Regions from separate parts of the Xanthomonas sp. NCPPB 1067 genome, predicted to be linked through region 1. Evidence: predicted binding sites of a transcription regulator. Region 1 holds the regulator's gene; the other holds the start of a gene.
The links. Region 1 encodes FliA, which starts transcription of late flagellar genes. Its sites were predicted from a motif close to TAAAGTTTNNCNNNCNNNGGCCGATAA; they were not measured.
Positions count from the first base shown of each region.

Region 2: the regulator FliA is predicted to act here: its motif matches at 1,344-1,370, upstream of LL962_RS18030 (GGDEF domain-containing protein).

Region 1 covers NZ_JAJGQG010000023.1:20,156-23,588, forward strand. Annotated here, with positions in the region: gene flhF (flagellar biosynthesis protein FlhF) at 1-61, shown strand, start outside; gene LL962_RS15765 (MinD/ParA family protein) at 48-932, shown strand; gene LL962_RS15770 (RNA polymerase sigma factor FliA) at 929-1,696, shown strand; gene cheY (chemotaxis response regulator CheY) at 1,721-2,113, shown strand; gene LL962_RS15780 (protein phosphatase CheZ) at 2,113-2,739, shown strand; gene LL962_RS15785 (chemotaxis protein CheA) at 2,742-3,433, shown strand, end outside.
Region 2 covers NZ_JAJGQG010000031.1:37,723-41,155, reverse strand. Annotated here, with positions in the region: gene LL962_RS18035 (SulP family inorganic anion transporter) at 1-1,258, shown strand, start outside; gene LL962_RS18030 (GGDEF domain-containing protein) at 1,485-2,465, shown strand; gene LL962_RS18025 (M28 family metallopeptidase) at 2,737-3,433, shown strand, end outside.

The DNA.
Region 1 (3,433 bases):
AGATTTGCGGCGCGCTGCCGATAAGCCCTGTACTCCGGAGCACAACCATGCAGTCGCGTGAATACGCCAAGCTGACCAACGCCTTCCCCCTGTCGGCGACCCGTCCCGAGCCTCTGGGCCCGGTGCGCACCATTGCCGTGACCGGCGGCAAGGGCGGCGTGGGCAAGACCAACATCTCCGCCAACCTGGCCGTGGCGCTTGCCGACATGGGCAAACGCACGCTGCTGCTGGACGCCGACCTGGGCCTGGCCAACCTGGACGTGGTCCTGGGCCTGGCGCCCAAGTACACCCTGGCCGACCTGATCGCCGGCCGCTGCACGCTCGATGAAGTGATCATCGAAGGCCCCGGCGGCGTGCTGGTGGTGCCGGCCGCGTCCGGCCGCCGCCACATGGCCGAACTGGCCCCGGCCCAGCACATCGGCCTGGTCAACGTGTTCTCCGAACTGGAACGCGACCTGGACGTGATGGTCATCGACACCGCCGCCGGCATCACCGACAGCGTGCTGACCTTCTGCCAGGCCGCCCAGGACACCGTGGTGGTGGTCTGCGACGAGCCGGCTTCGATCACCGACGCCTACGCACTGATCAAGGTGCTCTCGCGCGAACGCGGCGTGGACCGCCTGCAGATCATCGCCAACATGGTGCGCGACCCCAACGAGGGCCGCCTGCTGTACGACAAGCTCTCCCGCGTCTGCGAGAAGTTCCTCGGCGACGTGTCGTTGAACTACCTCGGCCACGTGCCGCAGGACGACTGGCTGCGCCTGTCGGTGCAGCGTCAGCAACCCGTCATCAAGGCCTACCCCGCCAGTCCGTCGGCACAGGCCATCGCAGAAATCGCGCGCCGTACCTCGCGCTGGCAGGCTCCCACCGTGCCGCGCGGCAACGTCGAGTTCTTTGTCGAACGCATCATTCAACGGGGAGTGGCCGCATGAGCACCGCCACCGCAACGACCGCCACTGCGCAGTACCGTGCCGTCCAACGCAACAACGCCAACGACGTGGTGACCCAGCACGCCGACCTGGTGCGCCGCATCGCCCACCACCTGGCCGCCCGCCTTCCGGCGAGCGTGGAAGTGGACGACCTGATCCAGGCCGGCATGATCGGTCTGATCGAAGCCTCGCGCAGCTACGACTCCGACCAGGGCGCCTCGTTCGAAACCTATGCCTCGATCCGCATCCGCGGCTCGATGATCGACGAGATCCGCCGTGGCGACTGGGTGCCGCGTTCGGTGCACCGCCGCGCCCGCGACGCCGCCGCCGCAGTGCGCAAGATCGAGCAGAGCACCGGCCGCGCCGCCGCCGCCACCGAAGTGGCCGCCGCGATGGAAATGCCGCTGCCCGACTACCTGCGCCTGATGGAAGACGCCGCACGCGGCCAGGTGCTGAGCCTGGAATCACGCATCGAAGATCACGGCGAACTGGACACCACCGCCAAGGGTGGGCCCAATCCGCAGCAGATGATGGAGCGTGGCGAATTCGGCCGCGAGCTGGGCAAGGCCATCGGCCAGTTGCCCGAGCGCGAGCAGTTGGTGCTGTCGCTGTACTACGAACAGGAATTGAACCTGAAGGAAATCGGCGCCGTGCTCGGCGTCAGCGAATCGCGCGTCTGCCAGATCCACGGCCAGGCCGTGGTGCGCCTGCGCGGCCGCCTCAAGGTATTCGAACTGGCCGATGCCGGTGTCGAAAATGACGATTGATTTTTTTCGTGTTAGGAGCTTGATGTGAACAAGAACATGCGGATCCTGATCGTGGACGACTTCTCGACGATGCGCCGTATCGTCAAGAATCTGTTGGCGGATCTTGGCTTCACCAATACCGCAGAGGCCGAAGACGGCAACAGCGCGCTGGCCGCGCTGCGTGCGGGCCCGTTCGATTTCGTGGTGACGGACTGGAACATGCCCGGCATGACCGGCATCGACCTGCTGCGCAACATCCGCGCCGACGCCAAGCTCAAGCACCTGCCGGTGATGATGGTGACCGCCGAAGCCAAGCGCGAGCAGATCATCGAAGCCGCGCAGTGCGGCGTGAACGGCTACATCATCAAGCCGTTCACCGCGCAGACGCTGGAAGAGAAGCTGGGCAAGGTGTTCGAACGTCTGGCGGCGACCGCCTGATGAACGCCACCGTGGAAGCCGATGCCGAACGTGCCGCGTTGATCGAGCGCCTGCAGAGCGCGCTCGATGCATTGGAAAGCGGTGATCAGGTCACCTGGCGTCGCGAGGTCGACCACCTCGCCGCGCTACGCACGCGACCGATGATGCAGAGCCTGAGCCGGCTCGCCCGCGAACTCGGACAGGCCCTGGGCGAGTTGCCCACGGTGCCCGAAGAGGCCGGCGAACTGGACGATGCCTGCTCGCGCCTGGACCATGTGGTGGAGATGACCGAAAAGGCCAGCCACCGCACCCTGGACCTGGTCGAGGAATGCCGCGTGCTGGCCAACCAGCTGCGCGATGGCGGGCTCAATGAGGACCAGGGCGCACTGCTGGAAAAGATGCGCCACAACCTCACCGAGCTGTCGCTGGCGCAGAGCTATCAGGACCTCAGCGGCCAGATCATCCGTCGCGTGGCCGGCATCGTGCGCCGTGTGCACGAAGGCTTCGGCGCCTTGGGCCTGCCGCCCAAGAACAGCGAACCGAAGAAAGACGACGGCGGTCTTGCCGGTCCTGCGATCAAGGGCCTGGACCGTCACGCGGTGTCGCAGGACGACGCCGACGACCTGCTGTCCGGATTGGGGCTGTAATCATGAGTGCTGTTCCAGACGATATTGCTGCCGATTTCATCGTCGAGGCCCAGGAGATCCTGGATCGCCTCGGCGAACAGCTGGTGTCGCTGGAACAGGCACCAGACGAAGCGGACCAGCTCAACGCGGTGTTCCGCGGCTTCCACACGCTCAAGGGCGGCGCCGGCTTCCTGGCCATCAAGCCGATGGTGGAGCTGTGCCACGCCGCCGAAGAAACCCTCGGCATGGCGCGCTCGGGCCAGGCAGTGCTGCAGGCGCATCACTTCGATGCCGCGCAGCAGTCGCTGGACTATCTGCAGGCCATGCTGGACGCGATGGGCTCGGGCGAAGCGGTACCCCACGCGCCGGCCACGCTGATCGCGCAGTTCGATGCCAAGAGCGCGCCACCAGCGGTCAAGGCCGCCCCCAAGGCTGCCGCCGCGCCGGCGCAACACGACGACGCGCATGCTCCCGTCGCAGGCGCCAAAGGCCCCAAGGCCGCCGCCAAGGCCGGTGCTGAAGCCGAACAGACCGTGCGCGTGGACACCAAGCGCCTGGACGCCATCGTCAACCTGATCGGCGAACTGGTGCTCTCGCGCAACCGCCTGAAGACCTTGCGCACCCGCTTGCGCGACGAAGAACTCGACCGCGCGGTCAGCACGCTGGATATCGCCACCGCACGTCTGCAGACCGCGGTCATGCGCACCCGCATGCA
Region 2 (3,433 bases), on a different contig from region 1:
GGTGGCCGCGCCCCTGGTCGCAGCGCACGGCTTGCCGTACCTGCTGGCCGCCGGGTTGCTGGCCGGTGCCGTGCAGATCCTGTTCGGGCTGTTGCGGCTGGGCGTGCTGATGCGGTTCGTCAGCAGCTCGGTGCGCACCGGCTTCGTCAACGCCTTGGCGGTGCTGATCTTCGCCGCGCAGCTGCCGCATCTGCTGGGTGCCAACCTGGCCACCTGGGCGATGCTGGGCGCAGGCCTGGCGATCATCTACGGGCTGCCGCGCCTGCGCATCCCGGGGCTGGCGGCGATTCCCTCGCCGTTGCTGTGCATCCTGCTGCTGACCGTGGCCGGCAGCGCGCTGCAGCTACCGCTGAAGACCGTGGCCGATCTGGGCAGACTGCCCAACGCGCTGCCGGTGCTGCACTGGCCGGCGGTGCCGATGACGCTGGAGACTCTGCGCATCATCGCGTTGCCGGCGCTGGCCATCGCCATGGTCGGCCTGCTCGAATCGTTGATGACCGCACGCGTGGTCGACGAGCTCACCGACACTCCCAGCGACAAGAACCGCGAGTGCACCGGGCTGGGCATCGCCAACGCGGCAGCCAGCCTGTTCGGCGGCATCGCCGGGTGCGGGATGATCGGGCAGACCGTGGGCAACGTGAAGTATGGCGGCCGCGGCCGGCTGTCGACCCTGTTCGCCGGCGTGTTCCTGCTGGTGCTGATGGTGTTGCTCAAGCCCTGGGTGTCGCAGGTACCGGTGGTGGCGCTGGTGGCCATCATGGTGATGGTGTCGGTGGAGACCTTCGATTGGCGCTCGTTGCGGACCGTGGTCACCCATCCGCGCACCTCCAGCGTGGTGATGCTGGCCACCGTGGCGGTGACGCTGGCAACGCACAACCTGGCGGCCGGGGTCGCGGTGGGCGTGGTGCTGAGCGGGGTGTTCTTCACCTTCAAGGTGGCCGGGCTGCTGCAGATCGCGCATGTCGATGGCGCAGACGGCGTGCGCACCTACCGCGTGCGCGGACAGGTGTTCTTCGCCTCGGCCGATGTGTTCATCGACGCGTTCGATGCGCGCGAGGTCCCCGGCCGCAGCGTGGTGATCGATGTCAGCCGTGCACATTTCTGGGACATCACCGCCGTGGCGGCGCTGGACAAGGTGGTGCAGCGGCTGCGCCATCACGACCTGCAGGTGCAGGTGCGCGGCCTGAATGCCGGCAGCCGGCGGCTGATGCAACGGCACGCGCTGGGCGAAGATGCCCTGGAGTCCGCATTGCCCTGAACCCCGTGGCCGGGACGGCCATCGGGCGCGGGCCCGCCGGCCGCACCAGGCCTGCCCCGTGCCGGGCGCGGGGCAGCGAGCGGTCTCAAGTTTGCGGCCGCAGCGCCGATGAACCGGCAACCTGATTGCCGGTCGCCGTCGTGAAGCCTTTGCGTTGCCGTCCCAGTTGTCTGCCCGCAGGCCGCCTCTCCGGCGGCCGGCCCGCATGCGTCATACGGAAGCGCCGATGAGCGTGTCGCCGTTGCTCGAACGCATGGTGGACATGAGCGCCATCCGCGATGCGGAGCTGCTCGATCTGAGCCTGCTGCGTACCATGCGCGAGGTCTGCGCCGCCGAGGAGCTGTCGCTGCTGCGCATCGCCCCGGACGGCCGCACCATGGCCGAAAGCCGGCTGCGCGAGGACGGGCGCCTGTCGTTGACCGTGGCCGAGCTGCACGATGCGCAGATGCGCGCACAACTGGCCGAGCTGCACGGTCCGGGCGAGGTGCTGCAGCTGCACCAGGACGGGCGCGCCCTGCTGGTCTACCCGATGATGGAGACGCGCGGCATCCGCACCTGCCTGCGGGTGGGCGGGGCACGTGCGCCCGGAGCGGCCGAGCAGGCGATGCTGCAGGGCTTTGCGCGATTCTTCCAGAATTACCGCAGCCTGCTCGACGATGCCCAGCGCGATGCGTTGACCGGCCTGCGCAACCGCAAGACCTTCGACGACGTGATTCTGCGGCTGTTCGGTGGCGATCCTGCGGCGGCGGAGAGCCAGGGCGTGTGGCTGGGGATCGTGGACATCGATCACTTCAAGCGCGTCAACGACACCTTCGGCCACCTGTATGGCGACGAGGTGTTGCTGCTGGTGGCGCAGCTGATGCAGCGCGCGTTCCGCCAGGACGACCTGCTGTTCCGTTTCGGCGGCGAGGAATTCGTGATCGTGCTGCGCGGCGTGGATCGCGATATCGCCGTCGGCCTGTTCGAACGCTTCCGTACGGCGGTGGCCGGGCATGATTTCCCGCAGGTGGGTCAGGTCACCCTCAGTGCCGGCATCGTGGAACTGACCCACGGTCGGTTGATCAGCCAGATGCTCGACGAAGCCGATAAGGCGCTGTACTGGGCCAAGCAGCACGGCCGCAACCGCGCCGCGGTGTATGCCGAACTGATCGCCAGCGGGCAGCTGCAGCAGCAGCCCCAGCAGGTGGGCAGCGTCGATCTGTTCTGAGCACGGCGATCGGGCGAGTGTGCGGCCCGGCCGTCGCGCCCGTGTTCCGCCTCGCAAAATCGCCGGGCACAAGGTGTTCTTCCTGCCTGCGCGCTGGCCTGCGCGCTGCGGGCAACGCGCCGCCGGCCAGCCCGCGTCGCAGCGAACGGTGTCCGCAGCCCGCGTCCGCGCCTTAGCGTCAGCAGGTCCCGGCGGCAGTGGCTACACTCGGGGGCTGTTCGGACGACCCCTGGGGGCTGCGGTGAAGCGAGTTGTGATCAAGCGTGCGCTGATGAAGCGAGGTGCGGTGGGGCTGCTGGCGACGGCGATCTCGACCGTGGTGATGGCGCAGACGCCGACGTTCGACGGTGCGCGCATCTCGCGCGACGTCAAGGAGCTGGCTTCGGACGCCTATGAGGGCCGAGGCCCTGCCACCGCAGGCGAAGACAAGACCGTGGCCTACCTGAGCCAGCAGTTCGCCGCCGCCGGCCTGCAGCCTGGCGGCGACCTGAAGGATGGCAAGCGCCTGTGGACCCAGGCGGTGCCGCTGCGGCGCGCCGATATCGTCGGTACGCCGACCATCGCGCTGGCCGATGCCGGCAAGTCGCAGCCGCTGACCCAGGGCAAGCAGATCGCCATCCGCGCCGCGCTCGACGGCTCGTCCAAGGTGGAGATCGCCAACGCGCCGCTGGTGTTCGTCGGCTACGGCGTCAAGGCGCCCGAGCGCGACTGGGACGACTTCAAGGGCGTGGACCTGAAGGGCAAGATCGCGGTGGTGCTGATCAACGACCCGGACTTCGAAACCGGCAAGGGCGCCTTCGACGGCGCCGGCATGACCTACTACGGCCGTTGGACCTACAAGTACGAAGAAGGCGCGCGCCAGGGTGCGCTTTGCGTGCTGGTAGTGCATGAAACCGCGCCGGCCTCCTACGGCTGGGACACCGTGGCCAGCTCCAATACCAACACCATGTTCGACGTGGTGCGCGACA